Regions from separate parts of the Frankia sp. RB5 genome, predicted to be linked through region 2. Evidence: predicted binding sites of a transcription regulator. Region 2 holds the regulator's gene; each other region holds the start of a gene.
What was found. Region 2 encodes LexA, which represses DNA repair genes until DNA is damaged. Its sites were predicted from a motif close to CGAACNNNNGTTCG; they were not measured.

Region 1: a site for LexA is predicted at 2,170-2,183, ahead of AC6EXY_RS25980 (HNH endonuclease signature motif containing protein). Genes of this name have one in related genera too.
Region 3: a site for LexA is predicted at 4,194-4,207, ahead of recA (recombinase RecA). Genes of this name have one in related genera too.

The regions. Positions count from the first base shown of each region.
Region 1 is NZ_JCBATA010000061.1:33,652-40,049, forward strand. Features, by position in the region: gene AC6EXY_RS25975 (hypothetical protein) at 1-35, shown strand, start outside; gene AC6EXY_RS25980 (HNH endonuclease signature motif containing protein) at 461-1,888, opposite strand; gene AC6EXY_RS25985 (histidine phosphatase family protein) at 2,233-2,964, opposite strand; gene AC6EXY_RS25990 (phosphatidylglycerol lysyltransferase domain-containing protein) at 3,211-5,241, opposite strand; gene AC6EXY_RS25995 (APC family permease) at 5,962-6,398, shown strand, end outside.
Region 2 is NZ_JCBATA010000066.1:11,097-17,494, reverse strand. Features, by position in the region: gene AC6EXY_RS26860 (vitamin B12-dependent ribonucleotide reductase) at 1-1,604, opposite strand, end outside; gene nrdR (transcriptional regulator NrdR) at 1,997-2,761, opposite strand; gene AC6EXY_RS26850 (LysM peptidoglycan-binding domain-containing protein) at 3,169-3,420, opposite strand; gene lexA (transcriptional repressor LexA) at 4,165-4,920, shown strand; gene hflX (GTPase HflX) at 5,076-6,398, opposite strand, start outside.
Region 3 is NZ_JCBATA010000055.1:2,038-8,435, reverse strand. Features, by position in the region: gene AC6EXY_RS24470 (ATP-dependent helicase) at 1-3,757, opposite strand, end outside; gene AC6EXY_RS24465 (DUF3046 domain-containing protein) at 3,969-4,163, shown strand; gene recA (recombinase RecA) at 4,332-5,372, shown strand; gene recX (recombination regulator RecX) at 5,376-5,954, shown strand; gene rny (ribonuclease Y) at 6,311-6,398, shown strand, end outside.

The DNA of each region.
Region 1 (6,398 bases), on a different contig from region 2:
GCGAGGCTGCGTCCGCATCGACGAGGCCGACCTGAACCCGACGGACGACAGCACCGCCAGGGCCTCGGTGGCCACCGAGGCCAAGGTCGCCGGCGCAAGGACCGCGGTGCCCGCCGCGTCGGAGCTGTTCGAGCTCGGCGGCACCCGCACGGTTCGCGGGCGCGCTGAACCTCGACCGCTTCTGGCGTGACGGCCGCACCCATACCCCGCACGACCCGGTCCGCTGGAAGGTCCAGCACATCGGCCGCTGGCTGGTGAACGGCACACCGCCACCGCGGCACGGTCAGCTCTGGCACCGCTGCCCTCGCCCGCGCCGCTGCCCGTGTCGCTCTCGCCCGCTCGCTCGCCCTCGCTCATGTGCCAGTCCCCGCCCGAGGGACCGCCCGCGGCCACACGCCTGCCCGCGGCCACGCACCGGTGCGTGCCTCCATGTGATCGCGCGGCCGTCGCCCGCCGACCCTCATCCCGCTGGTATACGCGGCTCGGGAACGGGCGGGAAGGGCTGGTTGCGGTGGTTGCGGCGCGGTCGGCGGCGAGGGTCGACGTGGGCGGGTGGGATGAAGGTGGGCCGGTGGTCGTCCTCGAAGTGGATCGTCCACTTGTCGTGGTGGACCTGCCGGTGATGGGGACCGCAGAGGAGGACGAGGTTGTGAAGCTTCGTGCCTCCTCCGTGCAACCAGTGGATGACGTGGTGGGCGTCCGTCCACTGAGGTGGCGCGTCGCATCCCGGGAACGCGCATCCGCGATCGCGGACGACGAGGGCGCGGCGCAGCGTCGGGTACACCGTGCGGGCTGCGCGTCCCACGTCGAGGGGGACGCCGCCCGGGTCGAGGACGATCCGGGTGACCTCGGCGTCGCAGGCCAGGCGAGTGAGCACGCCACGGGGCAGGGGCAGGTCCCAGTCGGTGATGGCTGGTTCGAGGCCGGCGCCCACGAGGGTTTCCCAGGGGATGATCACGCTCAGGTGGGGACGCAGCCCGCCGGAGGTGGGTAGCGACGAGCCGCTGAGCGCGCGAGTGACGAGCTCGACGAGGGCGTCGGCGCGGCGGTGCGCGGGACTGCGGGGGTCGAGACGGCCGTCGGCGGCGGGCCGGGGCGCGGCGAGGCGGTCCAGGGCCGTGCGAAGCAGCGCGGCGCCCTCGGCGTCGAGCTCGCCGCTGATCAGAGTGGTGCCGCGGACGGTGTCGGTGAAGGTGAGGCGGCGGATCTGGGCGGGGTCCGGGGAGGGACGGTCGTCCTCGTCGCCGGGCCCCCGCCGGCTGCCGCCGTCGGCGCCGCTGCCGCCGTCGGCGCCGCTGCCACCGTCGGAGCGGCTGTCGTCGTTCGGGGCGTCGCCGGGCTGGCCGGTGTGGCTGTCGGCGTGTGGATCGTCGCCGCCGGGGGAGGTGTCGACGCGGGTGAGGTGCTCGCGGATGCGGGCGGCGAGCTTCACCAGCCGATACGGGTCGAGGACGTGGGCGTGGTCGAGCAGGGTCTGCTCGGCGGTCCTGCGTTCCTCGTCGGTGATGTCCTGCGGCAGCGCGAGGAGGGCGTCGCGAATGACGTGGGCGTGCTCGACCGTGATGTCGCCACTGGCGAGCGCCCGGCCGGTGGCCTCGCAGGGGCCGTTGTGGATGGCGAGGGCGAGACCGACCTGCCGGCGGGCCTCCCGGGCAGACAGGGCGAGCTGGTCACGAATGAGGCTCGTGATGTCGACCGCGCCCACACGGGGTGGCAGGCCACGCTCCTGCGCCTCGGCGATGAGCCGGCCGCGCAACGCCGCCGTCCGTCCGCCGAGCCGGCCGGCCCTGTCGAGCAGGACGGTGAGCTGACCGTCGCTGAGCTGCCAGGGTTCGTCGCGCAGCAGGGAGTCGAACAGGCCGACGAGCGCCTCGAACCGCTGCGGCATCTCGGCTGGCTCCTCCTCCGGCGGCACACGAGCACCGTCCGCGCTGGCACCGGGATGCGCGCGGGCATTGGAGTCCCCATCCGAGGTGGGGTCGGCGATGGGGCGCGACGGGGGCGCGGACCCGGGTGTGGGGCCTGCGTTCAGGCCTGTGGAGCGACTGGGGCCGAGGCTGGCGGAGGGACCGGTGCTGAGTGCGATGGGCGGGCCGGATGAGCCGGGGGGCTCGCCGCGGGGGGCGTTGATCACCATGGAACGACCGTAGCCGGGGCAGCCCGGACTGTCGAACGTATGTTTGAATCTGTGGACAGGTCGCGTGGCCGCCGCGCGCCGCTCGGGCGGGTCGCCTAGAGCGGCCGGCAGGCGTGGGTGAGAGTCCAGACGGCGCCCGCCGCGGCCGGGACGACCGTGGGTGTCGTGACGCCCGACGGGGAGGCCTGGCCAGAGTGGAGAGGGGGCGGGCCGGTGGTGAGAGCAGTCGCGGTGGTGCTGGCGATGGTGTCGGCTCGGCGGTGGAGGAGGGTGGCGGTCAGGGGGGCGACGTCGATGCGCCAGAAGACGTCGGGTGGGCAGCGCAGGACGGTGAGCAGCACGGCGCGGATGACCGCCGGGTGGGTGACGGCGATGACATGATCCGGCTCGGCGGCCAGGCCGGCAAGCCAGCCGGCGACCCGGTCGAGCAGGTCGGTGCGGGACTCACCACCGGGCGGCGCGGCGGATGGATCCTCATGCCAGCGGCTCAGCCCGGCGACGGCGAGGTCGGCGAGTTCCCGACCTCGCCAGTCGCCCACGTCGAGGTCGCGCAGAGCCGCGTCGATCCGTACCCCGGCCTCACCGGCGCGGGCGGCGAGGCCGAGGGCTCGCGCGGTCTGGCGGGCCCGGGCCGAGCCGTCGACCAGCACCCGCGCCCGACCCGGTAGCGCTCCCGCTCCGTTCGCCGCGAGCGTGCGGGCGGCGGCCGCGGCCCGGCGCAGCCCGTCGGCGTCGAGGCCCTCGTCGTCGGCGAACCGCGCGGCCCGCGTCGCCGGAGTGGGTGCCGTACTGACCAACGCCAGCCGGACGGTACGCCGCGTGTTCACCGGGCGAGGCAATCAATCCCACCCCGTCCTGTCAACGTCTGCCCTGGTCCGCAGTGGCTGGCTATCGTCCTGGACCACGTCATGGTGGCCAGGGTGCCGCGCCGACTCCGCGCATCACCTTCCAAGGCCACGCCCCTGCCTGGTCCCGGAAGGACAGAACGTGTCCGGCTGGCGCCGTCACCACGTGTCCGGCTGGCGCCGTCACCGCCTTGGACCAGGTCGCCCCGCGGCGTCCGCCGGAACCCGTCACCGGTCCGAGGCGACCGGTCCGGCGAGGGCGGCATCGCGGGCGTCCTGCGGCCCGTCACCGCCCGGTCGCCGGCCCTGGCAGGTCCTGACCCTGGCCGCGGTGGTCCTGGCGGAGGCGGCGTCGGTGGAGGCGGCGTCGGTGGAGGTGGTATTGGGCGAGGCCGACGGTAGAAGGTCCGACGCCGGTGTCGTCGGCGGAAGTGGCCCTCGGGGCTTCAGCCGCGGGAGCAGTGAGGGGCGGGGAAGGAGGACTTCAGCGCGGACGGCGGCGAGCAGGACGCGAGGCAGGTCACGGGTCGCGGGCCAGCAGACGTAGCGAGGCTGCCAGGTCGGGTCGAACTTGGCGTTGAAGCGGTAGAGCGACTCGATCTGGAACCAGCGGGAGGCGGCCAGCAGCATCCGTCGCCACAGGCGCAGGACGGGGCTCGCGCCGATCCTTTCGCCGCGGGCGAGGATCGCGCGGAACGCGGCGAAGGTGAGGGCCACCCGGGTGACGCGCAGGCGGCGGGCGTCGCGCAACAGGGCGACGAGCATGAAGTCGACCAGGCCGCCGGCGGCGGTGCGCTCGCGGCGCATGACATCGAGGGTCAGCCCGTCACGGCCCCAGGGCAGGAAGGTGAGCAGGCCGCGCAGCCGGCCGTCCTGGAAGGCACGGACGACGACGCAGTCGGGGTCCTCGGCGGCGCCGACGCGGCCGAGGGTCGTGGCGCAGCCGCCCGCGCCGCCGCGGGAATGCCAGGCGGCGGCCCGCTCCGCGAGCATCGCCCGCTCGTCGGCGGTCAGGTCGGCGATCCGGTCGACGCGGGCGGTGTAGCCGGCGCGTTCGACCCGTCCGACGGCCTGCCGGACGCCGCGCATCGACCGGCCGTCGAGACTGAACGTGTCGACGCGGACGACGGCCTCGTCGCCGAGTTCCAGCACCCGCAGGCCGGCGCGCTGCCAGGCCCGCCCGCCGTCCGGCCCGCAGCCGACCGCCGCCGGCACCCAGGCGTGGGCGGCGGCGAGGTCGAGGAACGGGCCGATCACCTGTGGCCACGCCTCCGGATCGCCGACCGGGTCGCCGCAGGCCAGAGCGACGCCGCCGACCACCCGGTAGGTGATCGCGGCCTTGCCGGACGGAGACCACAGCACGCTGTTGTCCTGGCGCAGCGCCGCATAGCTCAGCGAGTCGCGTCCCCCGTGGCGGGTCAGCAGGGCCCGCAGCCGGTCGTCGTCGGTGTCGGTGCGGGCGCAGACGGGGCTCGCCGGGCGCAGCGCCAGATAGCCGGTCATCCCGACGGTGACGGCGCCGAGGGCGAGCAGGACGGAGCCGACCAGGTCGCCGTCGCCGTGGCCGGGCGGGAAGTGGACCGGCCCGGTGACGCCGACGAGCCCCGCCAGCACGTGCAGGAGGCGTTCGGACGTGCTGCCGGTGCCGTGCCGGAAGCGGATCAGGGACAGTCCGATGGTCAGGTCTGCGACGGCGAGGGCGCCGAGGGCGCCGAGGGCCCGCCAGCGGGTCCGCGGGTCGCCGGCGGCGTGGAAGCGGCGCCGGGTGGCGACCAGAACCGCGAACGGGACGAGGTCGAACAGCGCCTGCGGGACGGCGAAGCCGCGAGCGAGGTCGAGCAGCACCGCGGCGCCGCACAATGCCACCGCGGCCCGCCAGGCCCGCCGCTTGCGCCGGCGAAGGCCGTGGGCGAGGCCGACGAGCAGCAGGCCCGCGCCGACGCTGGTACCCGTCGCCGCGTCGGTGACGATGCCGGGGATCAGCCGGCCGATCCACGTCCAGCGCGTCGGCCGATGGCTGATCGCGGTGATGATGTCGATCAGCCCGACGAACGCGGTGAGCGTGGCGATGAGCGCCGGGCCCGGCGTCGGCAGCCGGCCCGCCGCGGCCCGGCAACGCGTTAACGGACGCCGGCGAGACCCGCCTGGACGGCCTGCGTCGCGCGACCGGCGTGGTGCCGTGGCCGGACCGGCCTGTTCGGGCGAGTCGTTCGCGGCGGTCGCTGCCGCCTCGTCCTTTTCCTTGTCGCGACGTCTCACGTCACCGTCACTCCCATGGCGCGGACCGGGGGCAGGGGTGTTCCGGTGGCCTGGCCTGAGGCTCCGCCACCGTCTCCGCCGCCGGGTTCGCGCCGCGGGCGATGACCCGTCGCCGGGCCGCCGCCGCGCCGCGCGGGAGGCCCGCGCACGGCCTCCCGATCCCGGGGCGTGTCCCGGGCAAGATCACGCGATCACCCTGGACCGGCGTACGGTACATCCCCCGATGCGGACGGCGCGCCACCGGTGCCCGCCTGTTGCCGTGATGGGGACAGACCATCGTCGCCGCCCTGGGCGCCCGCTGGCCGTGGGCTCGGCGCGCCGCTCCGCGACCTTCACCGCGGCAGCCCCGCGTGGCCGTGAAATGTCCCGGACGACCACCCGCTCGCCCGCAGGGGCGTTTCCCGGGTCTTCTTTCGGGCGGCTTCCCGGGCGTTGTCGCGCGACCCTGCCGGAGCGTTTCGGAATTCATGCGGACACCGGACTCACCGCTTTTCTTCTTGTTCGGTGATCGGAGGAGTGTTGTCGGCGGGGGATGGGAAGGGCAGCGTCCAGCCGGGAAGTTCGGCCGCAGGTGCCACGGGGAGGCGACCGGTGACGTCCGACACGTCCGTCGAAGACCAGTACGGCTCTCCGGAAAAGTCCACGGAATCCGGAGGATCAGGCTCCGGAACGGATGGGGAAAACGCGCCCGGAAAATCCGGTACCGTTGGAAGATCCGGGATGGTCGGGGCATTCCAGGCCGGGGACCGGGAGATGCGGCGGCATCTTGGGTTCGCCGGGCTGACGTTCGTCTCGCTCGGGTCGATCATCGGGTCCGGCTGGCTGCTCGGGGCGCTGACGGCCGCGCAGGCCGCGGGCCCGGCGTCGCTGATCTCCTGGGTGCTGGCGGGCGCGCTGGTCGCCGTGCTCGCGCTGGTGCACGCGGAACTGGGCGCGGCCTATCCGGTCGCGGGCGGGACGGCCCGGTACACACATGTCGTGTTCGGGTCGCTCGGCGGGTTCGTCGCCGGTTGGATGGCCTGGATCCAGGCGGTGGCACTTGCGCCCGTCGAGGTGCTGGCCGCCCTGTCCTACCTGGACAACGAATGGCCCGGCCTGGTGCACGACAACGGCACGCTCACCCGGTTCGGTATGGCGGTGGCGATCGTCGCGCTGCT
Region 2 (6,398 bases):
TGCTTCTCGCCGACGGCCTGCGCCTTCGACCATTCCTTCGAGGCGGCGGCCAGGACGCGGGCGTCCTCGGCGTCCACGGTGCGCACCTCGTCGTTCGCGGCGGCGTGCTTGCGCACGACCCGGCGGTGGGCGTCGGCGTTGCGCGCGAAGCCCTCGTAGGCGCCGACGATGCCGGCGAGTTCGGCGGAACGGCGGTAGGCGGTGCCGCTCATCAGCGAAGTGATCGCCGCGGCGAGTGCCCGGCCGCCATCCGAGTCGTAGGCGCGGGCGCTGGCCATGAGCAGGGCGCCGAGGTTGGCGTAGCCGATGCCGAGCTGCCGGTAGGCGCGGGTGATCCGGGTGATCTCCGGGGTCGGGAAGTCCGCGAAGCAGATCGAGATGTCCATCGCGGTGATGATCAGTTCGACGGCGGCGACGAATGCGTCGGCGTCGAACGTCCGGTCCGGGCGCAGGAACTTCAGCAGGTTCAGCGACGCCAGGTTGCAGCTGGAGTTGTCCAGGTGCACGTACTCGCTGCACGGATTGGAGGCGCTGATCCGCCCGCTCTCCGGGCAGGTGTGCCAGTCGTTGATCGTGCCGTCGTACTGGATGCCGGGGTCGGCGCAGGCCCAGGCGGCCTCGGCGATCGTGCGGAACAGGCCCTTGGCGTCGATCGTCTCGATCGCCCGGCCGTCGAGGCGGGCGCGCAGGTCGAAGCCGGTGCCGTCGACGACGGCGGTCATGAACTCGTCGGTGACGCGCACGGAGTTGTTGGCGTTCTGGTACTGCACGGAGGCGATGTCGCGGCCACCGAGGTCCATGTCGAACCCGGCGTCACGCAGGGCGCGGATCTTCTCCTCCTCCCGCGACTTCGTCTCGACGAACTCGACGATGTCCGGGTGGTCGACGTCGAGGACGACCATCTTGGCGGCCCGGCGGGTGGCACCGCCGGACTTGATCGTGCCCGCGGACGCGTCGGCGCCGCGCATGAAGCTGACGGGCCCGGACGCGGTGCCGCCGGAGGACAGCAGCTCCTTGGACGACCGGATCCGCGACAGGTTGAGCCCGGCCCCGGACCCACCCTTGAAGATCAGCCCTTCCTCGCGATACCAGTTGAGAATCGACTCCATGGTGTCATCAACTGAAAGAATGAAACACGCGCTCACCTGCTGAGGGGCGGGGGTTCCGACGTTGAACCAGACCGGGGAGTTGAAGCTGAAGACCTGGTGGAGCAGCATCCAGGTCAGCTCGTGCTCGAAGGCCTCGGCGTCGGCGTCGCTGGCGAAGTAGCCGTGCTCGCGGCCGGCGGCGACGTAGGTCAGCACCACCCGGTCGATGAGCTGGCGCAGCGAGGACTCCCGGGCCGGCGTGCCCGGCGCGCCGCGGAAGTACTTGCTGGTCACGATGTTCGAGGCGTTGACCGACCAGAAGTCGGGGAACTCGACACCGCGCTGCTCGAAGTTGACCGAGCCATCCCGCCAGTTGGTCATGACGACGTCCCGGGTCTCCCAGGTGACCTCGTCGTAGGGGTGGACCCCGGCGGTCGTGCGCGAGCGGCGGATCTTCAGCCCGGTCGCCGTCCTGGCCCCCGACCTGCCCGCCTTGGTACCGCGACTTTCGGTCATGACGCTCCTCGTCCTGTCAGTATCTCTCGTCGTCCTGCGTCTGCGCGTCGTCCTGCGTCTGCGCGTCGTGCTGTGCCTGCGCGTCGTGCTGTGTCTCTGCGCCGTGCCGTGCCTGCGCGTGGTGCCGTGTCATGTCGGTGGGGCGCAGCGTTCCCGGCCGTGGGCGAGCGCATGGTCAGGGCTTCGCCCGTGTGCGCCGGCGGAGCGCGGCGCGCGCCCGCGCACACCGCGGCCAGGCCGCACCGGCGGCGGACGCGCGGTACCGGCGGCGCTCGCCGGTCGGGCAGGGCACCCCGGTGATCAGAGGAACCGGCCGGCGAGACGGTGGGGCTCGACGGGAAACGGCGGGCCGGATGCCGGGTGGGGCGTGGCCTGTGGCCCTCGCCGGGCTGTCAGGGGTGGCGCGCCGGCGTGGCGCCAGGCGCGCCGAGCGCCCTGGCCGCACCGTGCTCTCCCGCGACGAGCCCGTCCCGGCCGAGGCCGCCTTCCACGACGTTCAGCTGGCTGGTGCCGGCGCGTCGGCGGGCGGCGGAGTCGGCACCGTCCGCCGCGCGGCCGCCGCGGGCGGGGGCGGGCTCGCCGTCGAGCTCCCCGTCCGGCGGCACCGCGGCAGGTCCGGCGCGTTCCAACGCACCCGTCGCCGAGCTCGGGCCGTCGTCGTCACCGCGGCGGCCGGCGTTCCTGGCCGCTTCCGCGCCGCGGCGGGCGCCGGAGGTCTCGGACCGCAGCGCCGTGATGGCGCTCTCGAAGTCGGCGAGCGACTCGAAGGCGAGGTACACCGAGGCGAACCGGAGATAGGCCACCTCGTCGAGCTCGCGAAGCGGGCCGAGGATCGCCCGGCCGATCGCCTCCGCGGGAATCTCCGCCGAGCCGGCGGACCGCACCGCGTCCTCGACCTGCTGCGCGAGCAGGGCGAGATGATCGTCGCGCACCGGGCGGCCCTGGCATGCCTTGCGCACGCCGGCGATGACCTTCGCGCGGCTGAAGGGCTCGGTCACACCGCTGCGCTTGAGTACCCGCAGCGACGCCTCCTCCATCGTGGTGAACCGGCGGCCGCATGAGAGGCAGGAGCGCCGGCGCCGGATCGCTGAGCCTTCCTCGGCCTCTCGGCTGTCGACGACACGGCTGTCCGGATGCCGGCAGAACGGGCACCGCACGCGAGACGCCTCCTTCACCGAGCCGGCCGACAGCCCTTCCGCACCGTCCCGACGTCGGCGCACCGGGACGGACCGCGGGCCCCACCGCCGCACCGATCCGGTGGGACCTGTGGACGAGCGGCCCTCGTTCTGTGGAAGACCTGTGGATCCACCTGTGGATGACTTACACCTACGTAAGCACCAGATGTTGTGTCCAACTTAGCGCACGACCCCATGGATGGGAAAACCGACCCCCCGCATGCCACACGAGGACATCAGCCCGCGGGGGCCCGACGACCCTGGGCGAAGCCGCCTCAACCGCCCGCACCCGGCCCGATGCGGAGGCGTCACCGCGGCGACCATCGACCACCCGCCGTCGCGACCGCCGGTGTCCGATCAGGCGGCTCCCGACATACCCCCGCCGGGCCTCACCCATCCAGTAAGAGGAACTGGCCGGGGGTGAGCTGGGCGGAGGACAGATCGTTGATCCGCATCAGCCGATCGACCACCACGCGCGTGTCGGCGTCCGGCTCGAGCACGGCGGCGATCTCCCACAGCGACTCCCCCGCCACGACCAGGTGGCCGCGTGGCGGCTCGTCCGACCACGCCAGCGAGGCCCGTGGCACCACCACCGCCAGCATGGCCGCGATGAGCATCGCCGCGGCCATGGTGACCACCACCCGACCACGCCTGGTCAGCCGAAGAGGCGCCGGCTCCCGTCGCACTCGCGACCGCGACGGAACCCCGCTGGCCGGCCCGCGACCAGGCGCCGGCATCGGATCCCGCCCGTGCGGCGCCGCGGTGCCGTCCGACCTCGCACCGTCCCGGCGCGCCACGGGCCCGCGCGACGCCGCACCGCCCCGCGGCCCCTGGCAGCTCGGCGACGACACCCGACCAGGCGCCGCCCTCGCCTCGCGGGACCGGGAATGGGACGGGAACAGACCGGCGTTGGCGGGCACCGATCGAGGACCGGGACGGCCAGCCGGCGCTCCCGCGGACCGCCCGGCGACCCGTTCCCGGACCACGGCCAGGTCGATGACCTGCGCCGAGCAGCTGGGACTCACGACATCCTCCCGTGGCGAGCGGGCCGGGACCACCAGGCGGGCGAACCCCAGTTCGATCGAACTCCTGGTCGATTGTCGCACCCGGCGCGGATCTGGCAAGAGGACACGCTCGAACAAGCGTTTGAGATTCCGCGACCGTCCGGTTACCGTCAAGACGATCAGGTGTGCACCGGGTGGATTCTCCGGGTCGCGGACGGACGCACGCCGTGGGGGTGTCGGGATCGCGGGCGATCCCGACCGCGACGCGGCGCTCACCCGTCGGACGTGGGGTGACCAGCTGGTGACCACGTACGCGACGAGTAGGTACGTGACGAACGACGTACGCGACGAACGACGTACGCGACGAGGAGAGCGGTAGCGATGACCACCCAAGGCAGGGGTACACGCCGGGGCGGGGCCCGCGGCAACGTGCGGGCCTTTCCCGAAAACCCCGCGGACGCGGCCGGACTGACCCCCCGGCAGCGCAAGGTGCTCGAGGTCATCCGGGCCGCCGTGGAGCGGCGCGGATACCCGCCAAGCGTCCGCGAGATCGGTGAGGCGGTCGGCCTGACCAGCACGAGCAGCGTGGCGCACCAGCTCAAGGTGCTGGAGGAGAAGGGCTACCTGCGGCGGGATCCGAACCGTCCGCGGGCGATGGAGGTGCTCAGCCCGGACCGCCCGCGCCGCCGCGCCCAGGCGGCGCCGGCCGCGGTGGTTCCCGCGTTCGGCGGTGAGGCCGCCGCGGCGCCCGGCGGCGAGGCGTCAGCGGCCTACGTGCCGGTGCTCGGGCGGATCGCGGCCGGCGGCCCGATCCTCGCCGAGCAGGCGATCGAGGATGTCTTCCCGCTGCCCAAGGAGATCGTCGGCGAGGGCACGCTGTTCCTGCTGCGCGTGGTCGGCGAGTCGATGATGGGCGCCGCGATCTGTGACGGCGACTGGGTGGTGGTCCGCCAGCAGCCGGTCGCGGACAACGGCGAGATCGTCGCCGCGATGATCGAGGGTGAGGCGACGGTGAAGCGCCTACGCGTCCGCGACGGGAAGATCTGGCTGCACCCGGAGAACCCTGCCTTCAACGACATCCCGGGCGAGGAGGCGACGATCCTCGGCCGGATCGTCGCCGTGCTGCGCAGGGTCTGACCACGCGACGGCCGGCCGCGCGTGGCGGCCGGCCGATCCGTGGTCTGCCCGATCCGCTGGGCGATCCGCGGTCCGACGAACTCAGGCCGATCCGGGCGTGCTTCGGCCGGGTCAGAGCGGAGCCGGTCAGGCGTCCGGACCCGGCGCGGCGTGGGTCAGGCCCGGAAGGCGTCGAGATCGGCGGCGAGTGCCGGCGACACCCGCGCGGTGAGGCGGGTTCCGTCTGCCGTGTGCTCCTGCCCGAGTACCTCGCCGTGGGCGTGGACCCGCGAGACGAGCTCACCCCGGGTATAGGGGACGAGCACCGTCAACTCGACGTCCGGGTGCGGAACCCGCAGGCACAGCGCGTCAACGAGCGCGCCGAGCCCCTCCCCCGTCCGGGCCGAGACGAACACCGCCTCGGGCGCCAGCTGGCGAAGCTCCGCGACGACGGTGGGAGCGACCGCGTCGACCTTGTTGACGACGATCAGTTCGGACACGCCGCCCGCGTCGATGTCGTTGAGGACCTCGCGGACGGCGGAGATCTGCGCGGCCGGGTCGGGCGCGGAGCCGTCGACGACGTGCAGCAGGAGATCCGCGTCGGCGACCTCCTCGAGCGTCGAGCGGAACGCCTCGACGATCTGGTGGGGAAGATGGCGTACGAAACCCACCGTGTCGGTCAGGGTGAACGCGCGGCCGTCCGGCAGGGTCGCCCGGCGCACCGTCGGGTCGAGGGTGGCGAACAGCGCGTCCTCCACCAGGACGCCGGCGCCGGTGAGCCGGTTGAGCAGCGAGGACTTGCCGGCGTTGGTGTAGCCGGCGATCGCCACCGCGGGCACCTCGCCGCGCCGCCGCGCCGCGCGCTTGGTCTCCCGCACGGTGGACATCCCGGCGAGTTCACGGCGCAGCCGGGCCATCCGGGCGCGCAGCCTGCGCCGATCGGTCTCGATCTTCGTCTCACCGGGGCCGCGGGTACCGATGGGAGCGCGCCCGCCACCACTGGCCGCGGCGCGCGACATCGACTCACCCCAACCACGCAGCCGGGGCAGCATGTACTGGAGCTGGGCCAGCTCGACCTGCGCCTTACCCTCTCGGGAGGTCGCGTGCTGGGCGAAGATGTCCAGGATGAGAGCCGTCCGGTCGATGACCTTGACTTTGACGATCTCCTCCAGCTGGCGCAGCTGGCCGGGGGTGAGCTCGCCGTCGCAGATCACCGTGTCGGCGCCGGTCGCGGCGACGACCTCGGCGAGTTGACGGGCCTTGCCGGAACCGACGTAGGTCGCCGCGTCCGGCCGGTCGCGGCGCTGCACGAGCGCGTCGAGGACGACCGAGCCGGCGGTGGTGGACAGCGCGGCGAGCTCCGCCATCGATGCCTCGGCCGCCCGCAGCGAGCCCGAGGTCCACACGCCGATCAGTACCACCCGCTCCAACCGCAGCTGGCGGTACTCGACCTCGGTGACGTCGTCCAGCTCGGTGGCAAGGCCCGGTACTCGACGCAG
Region 3 (6,398 bases), on a different contig from region 2:
CGGTGAGCGCGGTGTCGTCGTGCGAGCCGACGCGGTCCGACAGCGTGCGGAAGAACAGCGCCGCTCCGTCGGCCAGCGCGTCCAGGACGGACAGATGGGCCGGTCCCGCGGCGGCGTCCGGATCGGGCGGGGGCAGCAGCAGGCCGGCCGCGTCGGCGGTGACCAGGGTGAGCCACCCGTCGCCGCCCGGCAGGCCGCCGGACCCGGCCCAGTGCACCTCGCCGGTCGAGCACAGCTCGTCGAGCATCGCGGGGGAGTAGTCGCCGACCCGCGCCGGCAGCACGAGCGCCTCCCAGGCGCTGGCCGGGATCAGCGCGCCCTGCAGCTGCTCGACCACCCGCAGCACGCCGTCCACCCCGCGGCCACGACCGCTGGTCACCCCCTGCCAGGCCGGCAGGAAGGCGCCGAGCGCGCGGGTCGGGGTGGGCTCGATCTCCCTGCGCAGGGCCGCGAGGCTACGCCGGCGCAGCATCCGCAGGACCTCGGCGTCGCAGAACTGGATGCCGGCGCGGTCGGGATGCAGCTCGCCGCGCACGAGCCGACCTCGCGCGACGAGCGCCTCCAGCACGCCGAGGACCACCGCGGTGCCGAGCCCCAGCCGCCGCGCCGGCTCCTCGGGGTCGAACGGGCCGTGGGTACGGGCGTACCGGGAGATCAGATCGCCGAGCGGATCGCGCACCGGCTCGGTGAAGGCGGCGGGCACGCCCACCGGCAGGGCCACGCCGAGCGCGTCGCGCAGCCGGCCGGCGTCCTCGACCGGCACCCACCGCTGCTGCCCGGCGATGCGCACCCGAAGGATCCGCCGCGCGTGTTCGAGCTCGGCGAGCCACGCCTCGGTGGCGCCGCGGGCGACGGCCTCCTCGGTGGTCAGGTCACCGACGATGCGCAGCAGGTCCGCGACCCCCTCGGCGTCGCGGGCGTGACGATCCGGGGCGAGGCGGGTGAGCTCCGCGCTGACCTGGGCCAGCGCCGCCGGGTCGAGCAGCTCGCGCAGGTCGGCCTCGCCGAGCAGCTCGGCGAGCAGGGAACTGTCCAGCGACAGCACCTGGGCGCGGCGCTCGGCCAGCGGCGCGTCCCCGTCGTAGAGGAAGGCGGCGACATAGCCGAACAGCAGCGCGGAGGCGAACGGCGACGGCGCCGGCGTCTCGACCTCGACGACCCGCAGCGAGCGGGCCGCGATCTCGCGCATCAGGCCGGCGAGCGACGGGGTGTCGAACACGTCCTGCAGGCACTCCCGCATCGTCTCCAGCACGATCGGGAAGTCGTCGAAGGCCGCCGCCACGGACAGCAGCTGGGCGCTGCGCTGGCGCTGCTGCCACAGCGGGGTGCGCCGGCCCGGCGTGCGCCGCGGCAGCAGCAGCGCCCGCCCGGCACACTCACGGAACCTGCTGGCGAACAGGGCACTGCCGCCGATCTCGGCCCGCACGATCGCGTCGACCTCGTCCGGCTCGAACACCGCGAGATCGGCGCCGGGCACCTCGGCCGCGTCCGGGATGCGCGCGACGATGCCGTCGTCGGTGTGCATGACCTGCACCTCTGTGCCGTAGCGGGCGCGCAGGCGGGCGCCGAGCGCGAGCGCCCACGGGGCGTTGACCGGCGCGCCGAACGGCGAGTGCACCGCGAGACGCCAGTCGCCGAGCTCGTCGCGGAAGCGTTCGACCACGAGGGTCCGGTCGTCGCTGAGGTGCCCGACGGCGCCGCGCTGCTCGTCGAGGTAGCGCAACAGGTTCGCGGTGGCCCAGGCGTCGAGCCCGGCGGCCCGCACCCGCTCGCCCGCCGCCGCCGCGTCGAGCCGGCCGAGCTCGCGCAGGAACGCGCCGAGCGCCCGGCCAAGCTCCGCGGGCCTCCCGGGGGCGTCACCGTGCCAGAACGGCAGCCGTCCCGGCCGCCCCGGCGCTGGGGTGACCAGCACCCGGTCGGCCGTGATCTCCTCGATCCGCCAGCTCGACGAGCCGAGCAGCACGACGTCGCCGACCCGCGACTCGTACACCATCTCCTCGTCGAGCTCGCCGACCCGGCTGGCCTTCTCCCCGACGAGGAACACGCCGAACATGCCGCGGTCGGGGATCGTGCCGCCGCTGGTCACCGCGAGCCGCTGCGCGCCGGGACGACCGCGCAGCGCCCCGGTCGCTCGGTCCCAGGTGATGCGGGGACGCAGCTCGGCGAAGGCGTCGGACGGGTAGCGGCCGGCCAGCATGTCGAGCACGCCCTCGAACACGGCCGCCGGCAGCGAGGCGAACGGGGCGGCGCGGCGGACCAGCGCGCCGAGGTCCAGGGCGTCCCAGTCCTCCATCGCCGTCATCGCCACCACCTGCTGGGCGAGCACGTCCAGCGGGTTGCGCGGATAGCGCAGGCCCTCGATCGTGCCGGCCCGCATCCGCTCGGCGACGACCGCGCATTCCAGCAGGTCGGCGCGGTGGCTCGGCAGCACCACGCCCAGGCTCGGCGCGTCCACCTGGTGCCCGGCGCGCCCCACCCGCTGCATGCCGGCGGCGACGCTCGGCGGCGACCCGATCTGTACGACCAGATCCACCGCGCCCATGTCGATGCCCAGCTCCAGGCTGGAGGTCGCCACCACGGCGGGCAGCCGGCCGGCCTTCAGATCCTCCTCGATGAGCTGGCGCTGTTCCCGGCTGACGCTGCCGTGATGCGCGCGGGCCACCTCCGGCCACGCCGGGTCGACGCGCCCCTGGCCGGCCTGGCCCATGGCGGCGGCCGGTGCCGTGCGCGCCGTGCCCCTCTGCGGCGCCGAGTCCCCGCCGTCTGCCTCGAGCAGCGCCGCCAGCCGGTCGGCGTGCAGCTCGTTCAGCCGGGCGCACAGCCGCTCGGCGAGCCGGCGGGAGTTCGCGAACACGATCGTGGACGAGTGCGCCAGCACCAGGCCGAGCACCCGCTCCTCGACCGCCGGCCAGATCGACGCCCTGGGGGTGACCGCCGCGGCGGAGCCGTCGGGGACGTCCTCGGCGCCGGGGCCGGCCAGGTTCGCCATGTCCTCGACCGGGACGACGACCTCCAGCTCCAGGGTCTTGGCCGCGGGCGGGCGCACCACGGTGACCGGGCGCGCACCCCCGAGGAAACGGGCGACCTCCTCGACCGGACGCACCGTCGCCGACAGCCCGACCCGTTGCGCGGGCGCGTCGAGCAGCGCGTCGAGACGCTCCAGGCTCACCGCCAGGTGGGCGCCGCGCTTGGTGCCGGCGACGGCGTGCACCTCGTCGACGATCACCGTGCGCACCCCGCGCAGCGCCTCCCGCGCGGCACTGGTGAGCAGCAGGAACAGCGACTCCGGCGTGGTGATCAGGACGTCGGGCGGTGTGCGGCCGATCTCGCGGCGCTGGGCGGCCGGGGTGTCTCCCGACCGGATGCCGACGGTGACCTCGGGCTGGGGAAGCCCGAGGCGCTGGGCCGCCCCCCGCATTCCCGCCAGCGGCGCCCGCAGGTTGCGCTCGACGTCCACCGCGAGCGCCTTGAGGGGGCTGATGTAGAGCACCCGGCAGCGGCGGGTGGGCTCGGTCGGCGGCTGCGAGCGGGCCAGCGCGTCCAGCGACCAGAGGAAGGCCGCCAGTGTCTTGCCCGATCCGGTGGGCGCGACGACCAGCGCGTTGCCTCCGCCGCGGATGGCCTGCCAGGCCCCGCGCTGGGCCGGCGTCGGCGCGGCGAAGGCCGCGCGGAACCACGCCCGCGTCGGCGCGGAGAACGGCGCGAGCGGATCGGCGGCCTGCTGGTCCGGCTGGTCGGCGGGGCTGTCGGTGGGCACGCAGACCAGTCTGCGTCGCCGCTGCGACAGTTTCCTCCGCTCGCCCGCTTCGTCCCACGCCCGCGCCCCGTGCCTCGGCCTGCTCGTCCCCGTCCTTCGGCCATCGCTGCGCCATGTCACCTCCCTCGCGTCGCGGGGGCTCGCGTCGTGGGGCCTCGCGTCGGTGGGGCGCGTTGGACTCGTCCTCGGCGGCGCGGTGCACACTGGCGGGGTGCGGTTGACCGAGTTCTGGGCAAGGATGAACAGCCAGTTCGGCGCCAGCTACGTGGAGTCGTTCGCGCGGGATCACGTGCTGGCCGGGCTCGGGGGAGCCACGGTGGAGGCGGCGCTGGCCCGGGGCGACGATGCCAAGGCCGTGTGGCGGGCGGTGTGTGAGGAGTTCGACGTGCCCGCGCGGAAGCGCTGAGCGCCCCACTCGGCGTGTCCTGTCGACCGTCGAACGCCTGTTCGGCTAGAGTTGTCCCCATGCGGCTACGTGTCCACAGATCAGCCCCGGCCCTCGAAACTGTCGGACCCACGGCCTAACGTCACCACCGTGGCCAAGAATCGACGACCTCAGCATGGAGTAACTCCAATGGCGGCAGGGCTCGACCGCGAGAAGGCGTTGGAGAACGCCCTCGCTCAGATCGACAAGGCGTTCGGCAAGGGCTCGGTCATGCGGTTGGGGGACGACTCCCGGCCGCCGATCGAGGCCATCCCCACCGGCTCGATCGCGCTCGACGTGGCGCTCGGCATCGGCGGGTACCCACGTGGGCGCATCATCGAGATCTACGGGCCGGAGTCATCCGGAAAGACGACCGTGGCGTTGCACGCCGTCGCGAACGCGCAGGCGGCCGGGGGTATCGCCGCGTTCATCGACGCCGAGCACGCGCTCGACCCGGAGTACGCGGGCAAGCTCGGGGTCGACACCGACAGTCTGCTCGTCTCCCAGCCGGACACCGGCGAACAGGCGCTGGAGATCGCGGACATGCTCGTGCGCTCCGGTGCGCTGAACATCATCGTCATCGACTCGGTCGCGGCCCTCGTCCCGCGCGCCGAGATCGAGGGTGAGATGGGCGACAGCCACGTCGGCCTGCAGGCCCGGCTGATGTCGCAGGCGCTGCGGAAGATGACGGCGGCGCTCGCGAATTCCGGCACGACCGCCATTTTCATCAACCAGCTGCGCGAGAAGATCGGCGTCATGTTCGGCTCGCCGGAGACCACCACCGGTGGAAAGGCACTGAAGTTCTACGCCTCCGTGCGCCTGGACGTGCGTCGTATCGAAACGCTCAAGGACGGCACGGAGGCTGTCGGTAACCGCACCCGGGTCAAGGTCGTGAAGAACAAGATGGCCCCGCCGTTCCGGACCGCCGAATTCGACATCGTCTACGGCGGCGGTATCAGCCGTGAGGGCTCCCTCATCGACATGGGGGTCGAGCACGGCATCATTCGCAAGTCCGGTGCCTGGTACACCTACGATGGCGACCAGCTCGGTCAGGGCAAGGAGAATGCCCGGTCGTTCCTGCGGGACAATCCCGACCTGGCCAACGAGATCGAGAAGAAGATCAAGGAGAAGCTGGGCGTCCTGCCTACTCTCGAGTCCGACGCCGTGGCGCCGGTCCCGGTCGATCTGTAGCCGATGCGGTCCGGTCGGCGTGATGCCGAGCGTCGCCCGGCCGAGGCTCCCGGTGCCGCCGGCGGGTCGGCAGCCGACCCGATCGAGGTCGCCCGCGAGATCTGTCTGCATCAGCTCGCCGCGAGGGCGCGCAGCCGAGCCGAGCTGGCCACGACTCTGCGGCGTCGTGGCGTCGCGGACGAGGTCGCGGAGGTGGTGCTCGATCGGTTGACCGCTGTCGGGCTCGTGGACGACAGTGCCTTCGCCGCTGCCTTCGTGTCGTCCGCGCGCGCCCAGCGCGGGCTGGGGCGGCAGGCCCTCGCCGCGGAGCTGCGCCGCCGTGGTGTGCAGCCCAAGGTCGTCGAGGAGGCCACCGCGGTCGTCGAGGAGTCGGACGAGGAGGAGACCGCCCGTGACCTCGTCCGTCGCCGGCTGGCGTCCATGGGGCGGCTGCCGGTCGAGGTGCGGGCACGGCGCCTGGTCGCGATGCTGGCCCGTCGGGGCTACTCGATCGAGCTCGCGGTCCGGGTCGTGTACGAGCTGGTCGGTGCGACCGACGACGGCGAGGACGAGCCGCCCGAGCTGGACGATCTCGACGGGTAGGGCGTGGCCGGCGGGTAGGGTGAGGGGGATTGCGCCTGCCGTCAATGTGACGAATTTCTTGACCAGGGAATGCGTCCGACCTATTCTTCCTGAAAGGTGACAGGATCCCGCGGTGACGCGGTGCAGATAGCTCGTCCAACTTCACACGGAGGCAGCCGCCGCGCGCGGATGCCCTGGTCGGTGTGTGTGGCAGGTGGTCTCCATTGCCGTCCTGTCCATCGTGCCGGCGTGGGCCTCGTAGCGCCATAGGCCCGTTCACCGCCGCTCTCCACGACTGTTTCGCGCCTGGTCGTGGGTCCTTCGCCGCTCCAAGTCCAGCCCGTTCCGCGGGCCTGGTGACCGCGGAAGGAGCAGCGATGGACAGCGTTCTGGTCATTCTCCTGTCACTCGTTCTCGTCGTGCTCGGCGCTCTTATCCTGATCGTGGCCCGGCTGGCGGGGGTGG